One region of the Gordonia sp. VNK1 genome, then DNA from elsewhere that is predicted to be linked to it. Evidence: predicted binding sites of a transcription regulator. Region 1 holds the regulator's gene; each other region holds the start of a gene.
What was found. Region 1 encodes LexA, which represses DNA repair genes until DNA is damaged. Its sites were predicted from a motif close to CGAACANNTGTTCG; they were not measured.
Positions count from the first base shown of each region.

Region 2: ABLE94_RS08340 (error-prone DNA polymerase) is a predicted target of LexA. The motif match lies at 3,958-3,971, and genes of this name have one in related genera.
Region 3: ABLE94_RS23810 (DUF222 domain-containing protein) is a predicted target of LexA. The motif match lies at 3,524-3,537, and genes of this name have one in related genera.

Region 1 covers NZ_JBDZDJ010000003.1:41,328-48,264, forward strand. Annotated here, with positions in the region: gene hrpA (ATP-dependent RNA helicase HrpA) at 1-1,093, shown strand, start outside; gene nrdR (transcriptional regulator NrdR) at 1,067-1,573, opposite strand; gene ABLE94_RS04145 (LysM peptidoglycan-binding domain-containing protein) at 1,598-2,197, opposite strand; gene lexA (transcriptional repressor LexA) at 2,464-3,204, shown strand; gene ptsP (phosphoenolpyruvate--protein phosphotransferase) at 3,244-5,031, opposite strand; gene ABLE94_RS04160 (DeoR/GlpR family DNA-binding transcription regulator) at 5,192-5,962, shown strand; gene ABLE94_RS04165 (1-phosphofructokinase family hexose kinase) at 5,959-6,924, shown strand.
Region 2 covers NZ_JBDZDJ010000005.1:176,803-183,739, forward strand. Annotated here, with positions in the region: gene ABLE94_RS08330 (tRNA (cytidine(34)-2'-O)-methyltransferase) at 1-45, shown strand, start outside; gene ABLE94_RS08335 (DUF167 domain-containing protein) at 278-505, opposite strand; gene ABLE94_RS08340 (error-prone DNA polymerase) at 680-3,946, opposite strand; partial or broken gene ABLE94_RS08350 (helix-turn-helix domain-containing protein) at 4,290-4,726, opposite strand; gene ABLE94_RS08355 (ArsR/SmtB family transcription factor) at 4,883-5,245, shown strand; gene arsB (ACR3 family arsenite efflux transporter) at 5,242-6,345, shown strand; partial or broken gene ABLE94_RS08365 (arsenate reductase/protein-tyrosine-phosphatase family protein) at 6,338-6,937, shown strand, end outside.
Region 3 covers NZ_JBDZDJ010000028.1:36,866-43,802, reverse strand. Annotated here, with positions in the region: gene ABLE94_RS23825 (MFS transporter) at 1-1,142, shown strand, start outside; gene ABLE94_RS23820 (isopenicillin N synthase family dioxygenase) at 1,238-2,323, shown strand; gene ABLE94_RS23815 (oxygenase MpaB family protein) at 2,325-3,389, opposite strand; gene ABLE94_RS23810 (DUF222 domain-containing protein) at 3,566-5,677, shown strand; gene ABLE94_RS23805 (5-oxoprolinase subunit C family protein) at 5,718-6,593, opposite strand; gene ABLE94_RS23800 (5-oxoprolinase subunit B family protein) at 6,590-6,937, opposite strand, start outside.

The DNA.
Region 1 (6,937 bases):
GACGCCGCGCTCCGAACCACTGGTCCGTGGGCTGGCCCGCGAGTTGTCGACGATCACCCGGCACACCGTGACACCGGCGGACTTCGCCGTCGACCGCCTGCCCGCCCACCTGCGGATCACCTTCGCCGTCATCGACGATTCGGGCGAGATCCGCAGGCGCAGCAAGTCGTTCACAGATCTCACCGCCGACGGAGCGGACCGTCGACCGACACCCCCGGCCGCGGTGTACACCACCTGGACCGCCGACGGGCTCGGCACCCTGGCGGCCACCGAGACCGCCGACGTCGCGGGCCAACACATCACCCGCCATCCCACGTTGCGTGCCGTCGGGGATCCCGGCCGATCCGTGGGCGTCGCGCGGGCCACCGCCGCCACCGAGGACGAGGCCAACCGGATGCGGGTCGTCGGTGTCATCGCGCTGCTCGACCACACCATCACCGGGCTCTCGTCGAAGGCATCGTCGGGCCTCGACCCCGCCGGGCGACTCGCGTTGAGCCAGAACCCCTACCGGGATTCCAGCGAGTTCTTCGCCGACTGCACCAGGCGGGCCATCCGGGACCTCGTCGACGTCGACGCGGCGGCCCGGGTGCGGTCACCGCAGCAGTTCGATGCGCTGGCCGCCGCACTCGGTCCGCGCGTACGTTCGGCCGCACCGGAGTATCTCGCCTCGGCCGTCAACGCACTCCGGATGGTCGCGCCGCTGCGTCAGGCGATCGATGAGCATTCCGGTCAGGTCGCCGCCGACGACGTCGCCGAGCAACTGGCCAACCTGATCTTCGACGGCTTCGTGCTGGCCACCCCGCGTGAGCACCTGGCCGAACTCCCGAGATATCTGGCGGCCGCACGCGAACGGCTGGAACACCTTCCGGGATCGGCGGACCGGGACCGGGCGGCCATGGGCACGCTCGACCGGGTCACCGGGCGGTGGAATCAGCGACTCGCCGAGGTACCCGAGGCCCGTCGCGATCTCGTCAACGAACAGGCGCATTGGATGGTCGAGGAACTGCGGGTGGGTCTGTTCGCCCAGCGGCTGGGCACCCGATATCCGATCTCGGAGAAGCGTGCGCTACGAACCCTGGATCGACTCGGCTGAGAGGGCATCGGGCGCATCCGTGCCGTTGCGCCGCGTGAGATTGCCCTGCAGATCGTCGATCTCGCGTTGGAAGTCCTCGAGGGAATCGAACGACCGGTACACCGACGCGAACCGGAGATAGGCGACCTCGTCGAGGTCACGCAACGGTTTGAGAATGGCGAGACCGACCTCGTTGCTGGGGATCTCCGCGACGCCCGAGGCGCGCACCGTCTCTTCGACCTGCTGCGCCAACTGGGCCAGATCGTCCTCGTGGACGTGCCGTCCCTGGCAGGCGCGGCGCACCCCGCGCATCACCTTCTCCCGACTGAACGGTTCGGTGACGCCGTTGCGCTTAACCACCGCCAGCACGGCGGTCTCCACGGTGGAGAATCGTCGGCCACAGGCGCTGCACGAACGGCGACGACGGATCGCCTGTCCCTCGTCGGCGACTCGGGAGTCGATGACCTTGGTGTCATCATTCCTGCAGAACGGGCAGCGCATGCATCGAGAATAGCGCCTCACCGCTCAGCGATATGCGGGCGTCAGCAGCGCCTGACCGACACGCAGGGCGCTGCCACCCATGTCGTTGAGCTCGACGATCTCGTCGATGACCGCCTGCCGCGGCATCTCGGGCGCGACGCGCGCGGCGACGGAGTTCAGCGACTCCCCCGCCCGGACGTGCACCACCTGCGTGGCCACCGGCGTGGGGGCGGTGGATTCCTGGTAATCGCTGCCGGCGACACCGATCAGCCACACCAGCATCGCCAGCGCCACCCCGGTCAGCAGGGCCACCGCGGCACCGCGACGGCCCGCCCGACGGGACTGCGACGCGGGCGCGGCGCACGGCGTCCCGGCCGGGCGCCTGGGGATCGCGACCCGGGGCCGGTCGACCGGACGATTGTCGGCCGGGCGGTGGAGGTGCCGGTGCCGCGCCGCCGGGGTGGCGCGGCGAGCCGGCACCGGCCGTCCGGCATGCACGATCGCGCCGCGCCGGGGCGTGACATCGTCTCGCGCCGCACCCCGGGCATCGGGAGCGGCACCGAAACGGGCACCGGACGGGGTGCGCCGAACCGTCGCCCGACGCGCCTGACCTGCGGTTTCACTGCGAACCAAGGTGTTCTGCATGAGAGTCTCCGATCTCGATCACTCGTTCGAGGAACTGATGTTCGAAGTTCTATCACGCACCTCCGACAATTTCTCGCAACACGTCGAACAAATGTTTGAAGTTGTCGGTGACCTGGACTAACCTGGCCGTTGACCAGCAGCGCAGACCCGCGGACAAACCCCGGCCGCACCGGACCACCGACTGCACGGGACAACCGACCGCACCGGACCACCGACAACACCGTCCGACCACAACAGAGTTTCCGACCGAAAGGATCGAACACCCGATGAGTGAGAAGAACCGACGTTCGACGACGTCGACGTCGTCGACCAAGCGCGGCCGCGGATCGGCCGCCGCCGACGAGCCGGAGGTCCCGTTCGACGCGGCGGCCGCGGAGGCCTCGCTCACGCCGCGTCAGCGGGGCGTGCTCGATGTGATCCGCAAGTCGGTGCGCGAGCGCGGCTATCCGCCGAGCATCCGCGAGATCGGCGACGCCGTCGGGCTGGCCTCGACGTCGTCGGTCGCCCATCAGCTGCGGACACTGGAACGCAAGGGACTGCTCAAGCGCGACCACAACCGCCCACGCGCGGTCAACGTGCAGGACGGCGAGCACACCCCACCGGACGACACCGCGGTCGCGTCGAATCTGCCCGCCCCGACCTTCGTCCCGGTTCTCGGGCGCATCGCGGCCGGTGGACCGATCCTCGCCGAGGAGGCCGTCGAGGACGTCTTCCCGCTGCCGCGTGAACTCGTCGGCGAGGGTTCACTGTTCCTGCTGAAGGTGGTCGGCGAGTCGATGATCGACGCCGCGATCTGTGACGGCGACTGGGTCGTCGTCCGGCAGCAGAACGTGGCCGACAACGGTGACATCGTCGCCGCGATGATCGACGGCGAGGCGACCGTGAAGACCTTCAAGCGCAAGGACGGTCACGTGTGGCTGATGCCGCACAACGAGCATTTCGAACCCATCCCCGGCGACGACGCCGCCATCCTGGGCAAGGTCGTCACGGTGATGCGCCGGATCTGATCCGGCTCCGGGCCCGCCCGGTGCGGCGCTCGCCGAAATTCAGCCGGCGAGCGCCGCGGTGGCGGCCTCACGTGCGGCCGCCGGGGAGGCGGTCGCGAGGGCAGCACTCGCCGCGGCACGGCACGCATCGAGTGTGACGCCGCCGAGTTTGGCACCGACCGCCGCCGACGCCGCCGGAGCACTCGACAGCGAGGTGACGCCGAGTCCGACGAGTACGCAGGCCAGCAGCGGGTCGGCGGCGGCCTCACCGCAGACGCCGACCGGTTTACCCGTACGTTTCCCGGCCTCGGCCACCATCGAGATGAGCGCGAGCACCGCGGGCTGCCACGGATCGGTGAGTTCGGCCAGATCGGCCGACATGCGGTCGGCGGCCATCGTGTACTGCGTCAGATCGTTGGTTCCGATCGACACGAAGTCGACCTCGGCGAGGATCGACGACGCGAGGATCGCGGCGGACGGGATCTCGACCATCACCCCGGCGACCAGACCACGCCCGCGGACCTGTGCCGCGAACTCCGCGGCCTCGTCGGCCGAGGCGATCATCGGTGCCATCACCCATGGAGTGCTGCCGGTCTCCCGGGCGGCCGCCGCGATGGCGTCGAGTTGCCCGGCGCGGATCTCCGGATGCCGAGCGGTGATCCGATTACCCCGGACCCCCAGAGCGGGGTTGGCCTCGGTGCCGTGGTCGACGAATTTCAACGGCTTGTCCGAACCCGCGTCGAGCGTCCGCACGACGACCTTCTTGCCCCCGAACGCCTCGAGCACCTCGCGGTAGAGCTCGGTCTGCTCGGCCACCGTGGGTGCCTCGGCGCTGTCGAGGAAGGCCAGTTCGGTCCGGAACAGGCCCACTCCCTCGACCGGATAGGCGGTGGCGGCGCGCGCGGAGACACCGTCGGCGACGTTGGCCAGGATGGCCGCCTCGTGACCGTCGGCGGTGTGCCCCGGCCCCGACCAGCCCGCGACGAGTTCCGCCTCGCGCCGGCTCTCGTCGACGGCCGCCTGCGCCTGCTCCGGATCCGGTTCCAGCACAACGGTTCCGGCGGTGCCGTCGACGAGCACCAGGGTTCCGGCGGGTACCTCGTCGAGGTCGGCGACCGCGACGATGCACGGGATGCCCAGCTGCCGGGCGATGATCGCGGTGTGACTGGTCGGCCCGCCGAGTCGCGTCACCAGCGCGGTGACCAGTTTGGGATCGAGGCCGGCGGTGTCGGCCGGCGCCAGATCGTCGGCGCAGAGCACCGACGGCTCGGTGGGCACCGGCACACCCGGTTCGGGTTGTCCGAGCAACTCGGCCACGACCCGATCGCGGACATCGTTGAGATCGGTGACGCGTTCGGCCATCAGACCGCCGAGTTTGGTGAAGAGCGCGGCGAACTGGTCGGTCGCCGCGGTCGCGGCCGATGCGGCCGACGACCCGGAGGAGATCAGCTTGCCCGCCGCACCGATCCAGCCGCGGTCCTCGGCGAGGCCGGCGGTGGCGATGAGAACCTCGGCGGCCGCACCGGAGGCATGTGAGGCACGTTCGCGCAGCCGGGCGGCCACCAGCCCGGCCGCGTCGACGAAGCGGGACTGCTCCGCCTCCCGCGCGTCCTCCGGGATCGTCGCGGTGTCATGCACCGGGGCGACGCGCTCGCCGGGGCGAACCACCGGCCCGTAGGCCTTCCCGCCGACCACGGGGGTCCCACGCAGTTCCTGAGCCTGCTGATCGTTCACTGCGCTGCCCTTCGTTCGAGGTTCGTTTCGGCCGTCGTCGGCCGATCTGGTCTGTGCTGTCGCGAGATCGCTCTCCCGGCGGCCCGATCTGTGAAAAATCTGCCCGCCGAACATCTCTTGTGATCGAAGTTACAAGAAATCCTTGACTTGTCAACACAAACAGGCGTAAACACAGATATATCAACATTGAGTTCCACCCAAAACCACATCAAGTTTTGCCCAAACCCACATGGACACAGACATCCCGTCATCCGTCCTCTCCGATCGGAGCAACGTGTACGCCGAAGAAAGACAGCAGGCGATCGCCGAACTGGTTCGCTCGCATGGCCGCGCATCGGTCAGCTCGCTCGCCGAGCGATTCGATGTCACCAGCGAGACAGTGCGTCGCGACCTGGCAACCCTGGAGCGCTCCGGACACCTGCAGCGTGTCCATGGCGGCGCCGTCCGTCCCGAACTGGTGCAGCTCATCGACGAGCAGGACATCTCCGAGCGCGAGACCAGCCACACCATCCAGAAGGCCGCCATCGGGCGGGCCGCGATCGCCTTCCTTCCGGCCGACGGCGGGTCGGTGTCCCTCGACGCCGGGACGACCACCTATCAGGCGGCCGTCGCCATCCCGGCAGATCGCCGCCTGCACATGGTGACCAGCAGCCTGCCGATCGCGACGGTGCTGGCGAGTCACCCGAACGCCACCCTGCATCTCGTCGGCGGGCGTGTGCGCGGCCTCACCCAGGCCGCGGTGGGCGCCGAGACCGTGGCCCGCCTTGCCACCTTCCGCACCTCCGTGGCGTTCATCGGGACCAACGGCATCAGCGAGGACATGGGCTTGTCGACCCCCGACCCCGAGGAGGCGGCCGTCAAGGCGGCACTGGTGGCCTCGGCCCAGCGCGTCGTCGTCCTGGCGGACTCCTCCAAGATGAACCGCGAGGACTTCTCGTCCTTCGCCTCGCTCGACGATGTCGACGTCCTCATCACCGACGCCGGTGTCGATCCCTCCTACGCCGCCGCCCTCTCGGCCCGCGGCATCGAGGTCGTGATCGCATGATCCTCACCGTCACAGCCAATCCAAGCCTGGATCGCACGTTGGAGATCGCCGCGCCGCTCGAGCGCGGTGAGGTGCAACGCGCGGTGGCCGTGCGCGCCGAACCGGGCGGCAAGGGCGTCAACGTCTCCCGCGTCGTCGCCGAGGCGGGCATCGACACCATCGCCGTCCTGCCCGCCCGCGCCGGCGACCCACTGCTGAGCGCACTCGACGCCGTCGGTCTGCGCCACGAGACCGTCGCCGTCGACGGCGAGGTCCGCTCCAACATCACCATCGCCGAGGCCGACGGCACCACCACCAAGATCAACGCCTCCGGCCAACCGCTCGACGATCGCCGCCGCGCCGCCCTGACCGATCTGGTGCTGGCGCACGCCGCCGGCGCCGGCTGGGTGGCGTTGTGCGGATCGCTTCCCCCCGGAGTCGAGGACTCCTGGTATCGGGAGCTGGCCGATCAGCTCATCGCGCGTGGTTGCCGGGTCGCCATCGACACCTCCGGGGAACCCCTGCGCGCCGCGGTCACCGGCCGCGTCGACCTGATCAAGCCCAACGAGACCGAACTCGCCGAGGTCTGCGGCGCCGACCCGACGGTGCTGCGCCGGGCCGCCGCCGCCGGCGACCTGGATCCGATCATCGCGGCCTCGGCCGAACTCGCCGGGCACACCGGCGGCGCGGTGCTGACGACCCTGGGCGCCGCGGGCGCCGTGCTGACCACCACCTCGGGCAGCTGGTTCGCCACGCCTCCCCCGATCGTCCCGCGCAGCACCGTCGGTGCCGGCGATTCCTCGCTGGCCGGCTACCTCATCGCCGAGGCGCGCGGCGCCGGCGAACCGGAGCGTCTCCGCAGCGCCGTCGCCTACGGGGCCGCCGCCGCCGCACTGGCCGGCACCCAACCACCCCGACCCGATCACCTCGACCCCGATCATGTCGCGATCACCGACCTCGCCGGAGCCGCCCCCGCCACATGACCCCGACCTCCCC
Region 2 (6,937 bases), on a different contig from region 1:
GTGTATGAGGCGTGGCGTCAGCAGGGATTCGCCGGCTCGGTCTGAGGCCTCGCGGCGAGCGGTCAGTCGACGGACACGGCGTAGCGGTCGGCGAGTTCGAGAAGCGCGGTCTCCAGAAAATTGTCGACGTTGTCGGCGATGATGTCGGGTGTCTGCCTCCGACCACCACAGAGCGAGGGCTTCGCGTTCGTCGTCAGGTCGCCGAAGCCACCTCGCCCCGGCGCCGATGAAGGATCTCGTCGGTGGCCATCGCCCGCCCCCGGGTGGCGTCCACCGCTCAGCTCACCCGGAACCGCTTGGTGCGGGACGTGGCACCGCCGACCAGGGCAACACGGCTCTTGGGTACTCCGAGGTGCTTGGCGAGCAGCTCGGCGATGGCCTTGTTGGCCTTGCCCTCGGTGGCCGGCTCCCGCACGAAAATGGTGATCGCACCATCGGGTCCGGTCTCGACCAGCGGCCCCTTTCGGCTGCTCGGCTTGGCCGTGACGATCACCTGTTGCGGCATGCGTCGCTTCCCCTCACGTCGTTCTCACACAGAAACACTGTCACTGTCATATCTGGACGGCTCGTCTGCCGGATATGCCACGAACCCCGGGTCATGATCCACGAAGTCGCGTGTCGTCGCACGCGTGATTTCACTCGTGGCACACATTGTGCCCCATCCGCTCGGATTCTCCGCTCAGTGCCAGTCACGCGAACGAGACCCCACGCGAAGATCCATGCGCTGCAAGCGATCCGCGACCACCGTGACAGCGCCCTCGGCGTTCTGCACCCGACCCCGGACCAGCAGTGCGGTGGCCGTATGCGCCAGTTCCCGGTACTTCGACCACAAACCCACCGAACAGACGACGTTGACCATGCCGGTCTCGTCCTCGAGGTTGATGAATGTCACACCCGAGGCCGTGGCCGGGCGCTGACGATGGGTGACCGCCCCGCCCACCAGGACCCGGGAACCGTCCGGGACGGCCAACAGACCGTCGGCGGGGATCACCCCCAACGCCGCCAATCGCGGTCGCAGATACTGGGTCGGATAGGACGCCGGTGTGATACCGGTGGCCCACGCGTCGGTGGCGGCCAACTCCACATCGGTGAGTCCCGGCAGCATCGGGGTCGTTGATGCCTGAGGGAGATCGAGGTGCTCCGGACGCGCCGTCGACGCCGCACCGGCCTCCCACAACGCCTGCCGCCGACTGAGTCCGAACGTCTCGAAGGCCCCCGCCCCGGCCAGTCCCTCCAATTGCCGGGTGGTCAACCCGGCTCGTCGGGACAGATCGGCGAGACCGGTGAAGTCGCCGTCGGCACAACGCGCCTCGATGATCCGTTCGGCCACCTCGTCGCCCACCCCACGAACCCCAGACAAGCCCAGCCGGACCTCCTCCCCATGATTTTCCAGGGTCGCCTCGGCGCGTGAACGGTTGATGTCGGGTCGGTGAACCCGCACACCGTGTCGGCGCGCATCGGCCACCAGCGACTGGGGCGAGTAGAAGCCCATCGGTTGCGCCCGCAGCAACGCCGCACAGAAAGCGGCAGGGTGATGCAACTTGAACCACGACGAATAGAACACTAGCGAGGCGAAACTCTGCGAATGACTTTCCGGGAAACCGAAATTGGCGAAGGCCGCCATCTTCTCGAAGATCCGGTCGGCGGTGTCCCCGGTGATCCCGTGGGTCGACTCCATGCCGTCGTAGAACCGCTGACGCAGTCGCTGCATCTTCTCCGGTGACCGCTTGGAACCCATTGCCCGACGCAACTGGTCGGCCTCGGTGGCGTCGAAGCCCGCGACGTCAACGGCCAACTGCATCAACTGTTCCTGAAACAGCGGCACCCCCAGCGTGCGTTCGAGCGCCTTGAACATCGACGGGTGCTCGACGCCGACCGGCTCGGTCCCGTTGCGCCGCCGGATGTAGGGATGCACCGACCCGCCCTGGATGGGCCCGGGACGGATCAGCGCGACCTCCACCACCAGATCGTAGAAACAGCGGGGCTTCAGGCGTGGCAGCGTGGCCATCTGCGCACGGGATTCCACCTGGAACACACCGACCGAGTCGGCGCGGCACAACATGTCGTACACCGCGGTCTCGGCGAGGTCGAGGGTGGCCAGGTCGACGTGCAGGTCCTTGTGTTCGGCTACGAGATCGATCGCATAGTGCAACGCCGAGAGCATCCCCAGACCCAGGAGATCGAACTTCACCAAACCGATTGCCGCACAGTCATCTTTGTCCCATTGCAGGACGCTGCGGTCGGCCATCCGAGCCCACTCGGTGGGACAGACGTCGGCGATCGGCCGGTCGCAGATCACCATGCCACCGGAGTGGATTCCCAAATGTCTTGGCATTCCCCCGATCTCGTCGGCAAGTTCACGAACGTCGGCGGGCGCGTCCTGCGGCATCGTGGCCCACGCATCCTGCTGCCCGGTGGCATAGCCCAACGCCTTGGCACTGTCGCGTACGGATGACCGTTGCCGATAGGTGATCACGTTGGCCACCTGGGCGCTGAAGTCGCGGCCGTAACGCCGGTAGACGTACTGGATCGCCTCTTCCCGCCGGTCGGACTCGATGTCGACGTCGATGTCGGGCGGCCCGTCACGTTCGGGTGAGAGGAACCGCTCGAACAGCAACTCGTTGGCCACCGGATCGACATTGGTGATGCCGAGGGCGTAACAGACCGCGGAGTTCGCGGCGCTCCCCCGTCCCTGGCAGAGGATGTCGTTGCGTTTGCAGAAGTCGACGATGTCGGCGACGACGAGGAAGTACCCGGGGAAGGAGAGGGTATCGATGATCGCCAGTTCGTGTTCGATCTGTCGATACGCCTGGGGATGCCGCGTGGGGGTGCCATACCTCGCGGCGGCCCGGGTCATCGTGAGATGCCGCAGCCAGGTGGCCTCGGTGTGCCCGTCGGGAACATCGAAGGGCGGCAGTTTCGGTGCGATCAAACCCAATTCGAAGGCGCAGTCGGCAGCGATCTGCACGGCGTTGTCGATCGCCTCGGGATGTGCGGGCAACATCCGAGCCATCTCGTCGCCACTGCGCAGGTGCGCTCCGCCGACCCCGGGCATCCATCCCTCGATGGTCTCGATGTCGGTGCGGGCCCGTACCGCCGCCATCGCCATCGCCAGCCGACGTCGTGGCGGTCCGGCGAAATGGGCTCCGGCGGTGGCCACCGTCGGTATCCCGAACCGGGTGGCCAGACCGGCCAGCGCCGCGTTGCGGGCATCGTCGTCGGGAAGCCCCTGCGCGGTGAGTTCGACGACCACACCACCGGCTCCGTAGCGGTCGATCAGACCACCGAGCGCCTTCTCCGCGGCCGGGAGCCCCCCGCGATCCAGCGCTCGGCGCACCGCCCCCTTACGACAGCCGGTCAGCACCAGCCAATGTCCGGCGTCGGCGATGAGGCGGTCGGCGTCGTAGCGCAGCAGCCCCTTCTCGCCTCCGGACATGTGTGCGTCGGCGATCACCCGCGACAGTCGCCGATATCCCTCACTGTCTCGCGCCAGCACCAGCAGATGTTCGCCGGGCGGATCCGTCACGCCGGTCCGGGCCACATCCGGCTGCAGCGACAGCTCCGCACCGAACACCGTCGGCATGCCGAATTCCCTTGCCGCCTCGGCGAATCGCACCACGCCGTAGAAGCCGTCGTGGTCGGTGATCGACAATGCCGTCAGATCCAGCCGCTGCGCCTCGGCGACCATCTCCTCGGGCATCGACGCGCCGTCGAGAAAGCTGTAGGCGCTGTGCGCGTGCAGTTCCGCGTAGCGGACCGACGAGGACTCGGTCCGGATCTCCGGCGCCACGTAGGGTCCACGCTTACGTGACCAGGCCGGCGAGTCCCCACCGTCGCCGGGGCCGAAGAACTCACCGGGACGATCGTGACCGTCGGAGGCGCGCGCACGCCCGGAGAGGACTCGCTCCATCTCCGACCACGTCGGTGGCCCCTGGTTCCAACCCATCCGTTCATCATAGAACATGCGTTCGATACTGGTCATCGCACCGGCCGTCTAGGTCTGTGATGTATCGGTACATAGGTGACAGTTCTGCGTCAGGCCATCGGTGACACTTGGTGTGTCAGGACTTCGGTGACGGTCTGGTCTTCGTGGGGCGTGGGCCGCGGGGTTGTCGATTGCCGACGTAGCTAACTCCGGGAGTGGGTCGAGGGTGCTCGACAACGACCTCTCCGTCGGTGTTGGCGATGACGACCGTGTTCCGCGAGGCCGGTGTGGCTCACCGTGAACCGAAGAAGAAGCCTCGCTCGGCGTGGCGGCGGTTCGTCTATCCGGCACCGGACGCGTGCTGGCAACTCGATGGCACCGAATATGTAGGTGACTGCATCCACGCTGACGGTCCCGGAGGTACTGACAGTTCGGAGCAGGACAAGATACGGGCCAGCGATGCCGTCGAGGGGACCTCCGTCAGGCCCATCGACTGCATCTTGTCATGCACGCTGATCGGTTCGTGATCCAGACCGGAAGCCTCTAGGGCAGCGCGCACCGCGACTGCTTGCCCTTGACCTCGTCACTCAGCGCCGACGGGCTCGACTTCGGGCGGCGGGTGCGGGGTTCCAGCACCGCCGCGGCCCCCTCGTCCTTGGCACGTTTACGCAACTCGTAGAACGACTTCCGGGAAATTCCGTGTTCGGCGCAGAACGTCGAGACCACTCCGCGCGGTGCATCATCAGGCCACTGCGAGATAGCCAGACGCACGACAGGGTCGATAGGGTTGTTAACAGCCACCGTCTGAGCGTTGAGTGCGGCAGCGTGATCTGACCCGACGAGGTCGGTTCGATCGAAGCCCAACCGACAGCGTGTCGTGGATATCGATGCGAAACACAAGCCTGCCTCCAGATCGGTCGTCTTGTCGCCTGAATCGACGTGTATCAATATTGACGTGTGTCGAATAAGAATCTCCTGCTGCCACCCGGCCGCGGCCTCAGCACTGACGAGACCGGGGCTGTCACCCCACTGTTGAAGGCGCTCGCGGACCCGGTTCGGCTGCGGTTGCTCTCGGAGGTCGCTGCGCATCCGGGCGGCGAGGCGTGCGTGTGCGACATCTCCGGACCGTTCGAGCTGTCGCAGCCGACGATCTCGCATCATCTGAAGGTTCTGCGTCAGGCAGGTCTGGTGACGAGCGAACGGCGCGCGACCTGGGTGTACTACCGCGTGAATACCGAAGCATTGCAACAACTGTCAGCCCTGCTGGGAGATCTCGCCACGGTCGTGGGGGAAACGCGTTCGTGCGAGGCCGACCAGTGACCGCCACCGACACCGCGGTCGCGGGAAAGTTGTCGATGCTCGACCGGTTCCTACCGGTGTGGATCGGCGCCGCGATGGTCGCCGGCCTGCTGCTCGGCCGAGTTGTCCCGGGCCTGGGTGACACCCTGGCGGCGGTAGAACTCGACGGCATCTCGCTGCCGATCACCCTCGGCCTGCTGATCATGATGTACCCGGTGCTGGCCAAGGTGCGCTACGACCGGCTCGATTCGGTCACCGGTGACCGTCGCCTGCTGCTCGGATCGCTTCTGCTCAACTGGATCATCGGACCGGCGTTGATGTTCGCGCTGGCCTGGCTGCTACTCCCGGATCTGCCGGAATACCGGACCGGACTGATCATCGTCGGACTGGCCCGCTGCATCGCGATGGTCATCATCTGGAACGACCTGGCCTGCGGTGACCGCGAAGCCGCTGCCGTCCTCGTCGCGCTGAACTCGGTGTTCCAGGTGATCATGTTCGCCGTGCTGGGCTGGTTCTACCTCTCGGTGCTACCCGGCTGGCTCGGCCTGGAACAGACCACGATCGACGCCTCGCCGTGGCAGATCGCGAAGTCGGTCCTGATCTTCCTCGGCATCCCCCTGGTCGCCGGCTACCTCACCCGCCGCATCGGCGAACGGACCAAAGGCCGCGACTGGTACGAATCCTCGTTCCTCCCGCGGTTGGGTCCGTGGGCGCTCTACGGGCTGCTCTTCACCATCGTCATCCTGTTCGCCTTGCAGGGTGAGCAGATCACCTCGCAACCCTGGGACGTCGTGCGGATCGCGCTCCCGCTGCTGATCTACTTCGCGGTGATGTGGGGCGGCGGATTCCTCCTCGGCGCCGTGATGGGACTCGGTTACGAGCGGACCACCACGCTCGCATTCACCGCCGCGGGCAACAACTTCGAGCTCGCCATCGCCGTCGCGATCGCCACCTACGGTGCGACCTCCGGCCAGACTCTCGCCGGAGTCATCGGACCACTCATCGAAGTGCCGGTCCTCGTCGCCCTCGTGTACGTGTCCCTGGCATTGCGGAAACGCTTCACCAGCCCGAGCACCGCCTCTAGCCCAGATGTATCGAAGGAGCCAGGTCGCGATGCCTGAGAATGTGTTGGACGAGCAGCTGAGTCGCGGCGAACACCGCCCAACCCGAACTGTTGATGACCATACCGTGCTCGCCCGCACCACCGCTGACCTGGCCACCAAGTACGAGGGTGTGGTGTCTCGCCAGACGGTGGAACGCTGTGTGTTCGAGTCCTACACCGCGTTACGGCGCACCTCCCGGGTGCACGCGCACCTGACGACCTTGGCGGGACGATTCGCTGCTGATCGGTTACGCGCACTGGCCCAGGCGGAGGGTTCGGTACCCAAGGATGTGCCCGAGGTCTTGTTCATCTGTGTGCAGAACGCCCGCCGCTCGCAGATGGCCGCCGGATTGTTGACCCATCACGCCGCCGGTCGGGTACACGTGCGCTCCGGCGGATCGGTGCCCGCGCATTCGATCAACCCGACCGTCGTCGAGGCGATGTCTGAGATCGGCGTCGACTTGGGCACCGAGTACCCCAAACCGCTCACCGACGATGTGGTCGCTGCCGCTGACGTGGTGGTGTCGATGGGCTGCGGCGACGCGTGCCCGATCTATCCCGGCAAGCGCTATCTGGACTGGACGGTCTCAGACCCCGAGGGCCGTCCCCTC
Region 3 (6,937 bases), on a different contig from region 1:
AGATCACCGGCAGCTCCTGGTATGTCGGTCTGACCGGTGTGTTCGGGCTCGTCCCGCTGGTGGTCTTCGGCCTGTGGGGTGGTGCCCTCGCCGACGTCCTGGACCGTCGTCTGATCCTGGTGTGCACCACGGTGGGTCTCATCGCGTGCTCCGCGCTGTTCTGGCTGCAGGCCGCCCTCGGCGTCGAGAACGTGTGGATCATCCTGGTGCTCTTCGCAGTTCAGCAGGGGTTCTTCGCTGTCAATCAGCCGACGCGCACCGCGGTGCTGCCGCGTCTGCTGCCCAGCGGGCAACTGCCCGCGGCACTCTCGCTGAACATGACGGTGATGCAGGCCGGTGCCATCGCCGGACCGCTCGTCGGCGGGGCGCTGATCCCGGTGCTCGGATACCCGGTCCTCTATCTGCTCGACACCCTCTTCCTGATCCCGACGCTGTGGGCGGTGATCCGGCTGCCGAAACTGCCGCCGGAGAGCGACCAGGCGCCCAAGGTCGCCGGTCTGCGGTCGGTCCTCGAGGGCCTGCGCTACCTGGCCGGACACCGCGTGCTGATGGCCTCGTTCCTCGTCGACCTGATCGCGATGATCTTCGGCATGCCACGCGCACTGTTCCCGCAGATGGCCCACGAGAACTTCGGCGGACCGTCCGGCGGCGGATGGGCGTTCGCGTTGCTGTTCATCGCGATCTCCGCGGGCGCCGTGGTCGGCGGTGTCTTCTCCGGGTGGGTGAGTCGGGTGCAGCGGCAAGGCCTGGCAGTGATCGTCTGCATCCTCATCTGGGGTGCGGCGATCGCAGCGGCCGGCGTGGCGGTCGGCTTCGCGGGCGGTGCGGCGCTGCCGATGCTGCCGATCGTGCTGGTGCTGCTGATGGTCGGCGGCGCCGCCGACATGGCCTCGGCCGCCTTCCGTCAATCGATCCTGCTCGCCGCCGCCAACGACGAGGTCCGCGGCCGGCTGCAGGGTGTCTTCATCGTCGTCGTCGCCGGCGGCCCCCGGATCGCCGACGTGCTGCACGGTGCGGCCGCGGCCACCGCGGGTGTGGCATTGACGACCGCGCTCGGCGGCGTCGGCGTGATCATCGCGACGCTGATCGCCGCGATCGCGATCCCGTCCTTCGTCCGCTATCGCGTCGGCCAGCACGCCTGAGGCTCTCAGACCGCACTGACAGCGCTCTCACCCTCACTGACAGCGCTCAACACACCGTTCACGGCGCTCAGCGAGGCCCTCGGTTCGGTGCGACCATGGGAGCCATGACTGCGACCGTCGAGTCCTCGGTGGATTCCTTCCATGTGCCCGTCATCGACATCACGGCGTACACGGCCAATGGTGATCCGGCCGATCGTGCGGTGGTGGCCGCGCAGATCGACGACGCGGCCAGTTCGGTGGGCTTCATGCAGATCGTCGGCCACCAGGTCCCGGCGGTGGTGCTCGACGAGTTCACCGCGGTGATGGACGATTTCTTCGCGCTGCCGCTCGAGGAGAAGAAGGCCTACCGGACACCGCCGGAGATCAACCGTGGCTATGCCCCGCCCAAGTCGGAGTCACTGTCGTTGAGTCTCGGAGTGGAGTCCGCGGGACGGATGAACGACTTCTTCGAGGCATTCAACGTCGGGGTGGAGGCCCGCGAGTACCCCGCCCTGGCACTGCCCGATGATCACTACGCCGACAACACCTGGCCGTCGGTCGATCATTTTCAGGCGGCGGTGTCCGCGTACTTCGCCGAGGCGCGACGGGTCGCGCGCACCCTGACGCGCATCTTCGCCGATGCCCTGGACCTGCCGCCGGAGTTCTTCGACGCCTACACCGACCACTCACTCGACGTGCTGCGGATGAACAACTACGCACTGCCACCCGGCGAGGTGGACATCGACGGAGAGCTCACCGGCATGGGGGAGCACACCGACTACGGGATCGCCACCGTGCTGTGGGCCGATCAGGTCAAGGGGCTGCAGGTCCTTGATCACCACGGAAACTGGCACGACGTGGCACCGGCCGACGGCGCGCTCCTGATCAATCTCGGCGATCTCATGGCGCGCTGGACCAACGAGCGGTGGATGTCCACGCTGCATCGGGTGAAGCCGCCGATCGTCGACGGCACCATCGAACGGCGACGGTCGGCCGCGTACTTCCACGACGGCAACATCGACGCCACCATCTCGACGCTGCCGAGTTGTGTCGGCGCCGGCAGTCGATACTCACCGATCACCGTCGGTGAGCACATCGGCGCCAAACTTGCCGGATCTCGTGCCGGACAATCCAATCCGTATGCGCAACGTGACGCCGCCCGAGTGCGACAGGCGATGGTGCGCGGCCGCGGGCAACAGTAGGTCAGTCGCCGGTGACCATACCCGGGTACGTTGCCCGACGTGCGGCGTGCACCGGGCAATAGTGAATCGGGTTGTCGCGCTCGGATTCTGAAGGAAGATTGCGCGCCGGGGTCTGCACGAGTGGTGCGTCCTTCGGGACGCGGCCGTTGACACGGTCCCACGCATCGCGTGGACGCGGGTGGCGCAGATACCGTTTCGGGGTGAGCCGGTTCATGACGAGGTTGATCGCCCTGCCCAGCAACCGGAACAGCTTCTCGTCACGTTCGGTCCACGGCAGATTCATCATCTCGCGGATCGGCTCGTCGTAGAACCCGGTGGTCAGCCAGAGGAACGCCTTCGCGTTCCGCGGCGCGATGTGCCGGTGCCAGAGCCCTTTCGGGATGAACGACAAGAACGGCGGCGGGGGCAGCGTGGAGATGTCGAGGACCGTCCGGACCGACTCGTGATCGCGAAGAACATTGCGGCACATGTGGTCCCAGTACTCGAGGAAGTCCTCGTAGGTGTCCGGTACCGGACGCATCGAGACGCCGTACTGTGCGTACCACGCCTTGGATTCCTCGAACAGTTGCCGCTTGTCATCCTCGGTCAGCCACGGCCCGAAACGTTCACACAGACGGACATTGCCGTACCAGAAGGTGGCATGCGCCCAGTAGAAGACGTCCGGGTCGAGTGCGTGGTAGCGCGACCCGTCGGGCATGGTGCCCTTGATCGTGCGGTGATAGTCGCGGACCTCGTGGCCGGTCTCCGCGACGCCGTCGGTGGCGACGGGATCGAAGATGACACCGCTGATCGGATACAACGAGCGCATCAGACGTTCCCAGCGTTCACCGAAGAAATCCGAGTGATCCCAGACGGCCTGGCCGAGTTTCGGATGCATGTTCTGCATCGATCCCGCCCACAGCCCCTGGAACATGCCGGTCCAGGTTCCCCAGGTCTCCCACGTCTTGGATCCCGGTCCCAGCGGGGCGTACTCGTCGCGCGCGGCGTCGGAGGCGGTGGCGTCGGCGACCTCCGAGGCGGTGGTGTCACTCGCGTCGGTGGCGGGGGCGGGCGAAACCTGAGTCATGAGACGAAAGTTTAGAAGCGTCTCATTGGGGTGTCAATGTGGGCGCGCACCGCCCACGGGTGTCCACAGATTCCGGGGTGGGCGTCCTCGTCAGAAGTTTTTGTCGGTGGCCGTCTCTACAATGATGGTCAGATCGAAGAGAGCTTCGACGGTCATCTTGTTCGAGGGGGCGAGGAGTGAGCACCATTCCGTGGAGCGCGCGGATTCGTGGGGATGTGCGTGATGCGTTGCTGAAGCAGGGCCCGTCGCCGTGGCCGGGGTTGCCGCCGGAGTTTCTGTTCGGGGTGGATCCGGATCGGCTGGATCAGCATTCGATCAACGAGGTGCTGGTCGCGATGACCGAACTGGACCGGTGCCGCTCCTATATGGCGTGGCTGGACTCGTACTTCACCGCCTATGTGGTGAGGTGTCTGACCGACCGGCCGTTGGATGAGTCGGCGGAGTACGCGCAGATCGCGGCCGAACACATGTCCCGGACTCGGAATCTCGCGATGGTGACCACCCGGCGGATGCTGGATGAGGCGATCGTGATGGCCACCCGCCTGCCGAAGACCGGGCGGGCATTACGTGAGGGGCGGATCAGTCACAGTCAGTTCCGCACCTTGATCGACCGCACCAACCTGCTCGATCCGGGACCGGCCTTGCATCCGAACACCGCCCTGGTGGATGCGGCGATCGCGGAGCGGTTGTTCAGCAGGCAGGGGCAGTGGCCGGCGACGAGTTTGCGGGACATGGTCGACAAGATCGTCTTCCAGCACGCACCGGACGCGGTGCGGGAACCGCGGAAGCGGAACCTGGACAAGCGGGGTGTGTTCACTCATTTCGAGGGGGATGGGACCGGGGAGATCACCGGCACCATGTCCGCGGAGAACATCACGATCGCGGAGAAGACGATCGCGGCCCTGGCCGACTGCGCCTGCCGGAAGGATCCGCGGACGCGGCGGCAACGTCAGGCCGATGCCATGTACTCGTTGTTGTCGGGGACGCAGTTCGCGTGTGAGTGCGGGCGTGAGGACTGTCCGTCGGTGATCCCGGAGCCGGGGTGTATTCCGGATGTGCAGATCGTGTTGCACGTCATTGCCGATGAGACCACCGCCGCGGCGATCGAGGAACGCCAACGACAACAAGAACAGCAGGAACAGGAGCAGCGGGAGCAGCAGGCGCAGGAACAGCGGAGTTCTGCCGCCGACCGCGAATCCGGAGGTGGTGCAGCCGAATCGGTGGTGCAGGTCCGGCGGCCGGAACCGAAGCCAGAACCGGCTCTTGAGCCCGAGTCGACTGCGGATGCCGCCACCGATGCGGGTGTGGCGCAGATGTCCTTGCTCGAGGAGAGCGGCTCTGACGCGGAGAATGGAACTGCCGAAACGGAACTCGCACGCGGACCCGACACTGAGCGGGAGCCGCCCGCGGATACCCGCGCGGGTGTGGCGCGGATGTCGATGCCCAAGGAGAGCGCTGCTGCCGATGACCGGTGTCCTGATGCGGCGACCGACACCGACCAATCCGACACCGCGCCAACCGGCAGCGAATCATCCTCTGCCGACACCGAATCGGCCGCCGAGACGCCGATCGACGGCAACCTCGGCTACCTCGTCGGGCAGGGCGCGGTCATCCCCGAACAGATCCTCGACCTGATCAGCCGATACCCCACCACGATCCGACGGCTGGTGCCCAGGGGTGTGAGTCCCGAGGACGTCGAACTCCCGTCGGCGTTGCCGTCGGATCCGTACCGGTTGTCGACGGCGTTGGATGAGTTCATCCGGATGCGTCACGGTGAGTGCGTGATCCCAGCGTGCCGAGGTAGTGCGTTCGACGGGGATTGCGATCACGTGCACGAGTACGACCACGAGCATCCCGACCTCGGTGGGCAGACCACTCCCGACGGGCTGAACGCGAAGTGCCGTGGACATCACCTGCAGAAAACGCACTCTCGCTGGCTCGATGATCAGTACCGGGATGAGAACGGCCGACTGGTCACGATTTTCACCACCCCGGAAGGGCTGAACATTCCGGGACCGGCGGAAACCCTCGAAGATTTCTTCGGCGGGCTACGGCGCTACCGGTTCGCCGACCCACCCGCCGCACCACCGACACCACGGGAACCGGGCGTCATCTCGACCAGTAAGCGGGATCGGCTCGCCGCCAAATATGAACGGCGACGCCGCGAACGGGAACGCAACCGCGCCCGCATCGCCGACGGCGTCGACCCGTTGAACCCGCCACGCCCACGACGACGCAAGAAGCGATACCCCGTCGTGCCCGATGACGGCGCGCCACCACCCTTCTGAGGTGTCGGCGTTGACGGTGTCAGCGTTGACGCCCGCGGTATCAGCGCGCCCGGAAACGAAGGAGGTCTCCGGCCACAAGCTGGGCTGCCTGCGACAGCGCCGCCGCCGTCAGCACGGCGACGACCGGATAGCCGCCGGTGACGGGATGGTCGGCGAGAAAGATCACCGGCCGCCCTCCGGGCGGGATCTGGATCGAGCCGTGCGCAACGCCTTCCGACAGCAGTTCCGGCAGTTCGGTTCGATGCTCCAGAAGTGGTGCGGCACTGGACTCCGGCCGAACCAATCGCACCCCGACGCGGTCGGCCTCGGCGCTCGCCTCCCACACCCCGGTGAAGAGGATCTCGTGGCTCACCACATGCGCATGCCGTGGCCCGGTGACCGCATCGAGTTCCACCACCTGGTGATGATGGTCGGTGCGGACCGGCGCGAAGGTGGCCGCCGGCCACGCCGACGCGGCGTTCCCGACGGGCAGGGTGTCACCGGCGGCGATGGCGGGTGGGCCCAGTCCGGACAACGTGTCGGTCGACCGGGACCCGAGGACCGCCGGTACATCGATTCCGCCCCGCACCGCGAGATAGTTCCGGCATCCCCAGGTCGGTGCAGAAATACTCAGTATCGCACCGGGTTTCACGGTGGCCATCACGCCGAGGCCGATGGGAGCATCATCGATCATGACCCGTGTGGCGGCGCCGGTGACCGCGATGATCGTCTCCCGGTCGGCCCGAATCCGCAACCCGCCCAGCGTTGTCTCGATGACCGCGGCCGACTCATGGTTTCCCACAAGGCGATTGGACAGACGTAGTGACACCAGGTCGGCGGCGCCGGACACGGGGACCCCGAGATGGGCGTACCCCGAGCGCCCGAGATCCTGGATCGTGGCCAGCGGACCGGGGGTGATGACCTCGAGTGTGCTCATCGCCGGATCTCGTCCGCCTCGAACCGGACCAGCGTGCCCGGCGCGAGGAGCGACGGTGGTGTCGCGCTCTCGTCCCACACGGTGATACCGGTGTGCCCCAGCAGGTTCCAGCCGCCCGGACTCGACCGCGGATACACCGCGCTGTAACCGGCCGCGATGGCGACGGCCCCGGAGGGGACCCGGGTGCGTGGCTCGCTGCGGCGGCGCACCCGGGTGAGGGGATTGTCGGCATCGTCGTCGGGAACCAGATAGGCGAAACCCGGGGCGAATCCCATGAACTGCACCCGCCAACGGGTGCGCGTGTGCAATGCGATCACCCCGGCAACCGTCGTGCCCACCTGTTG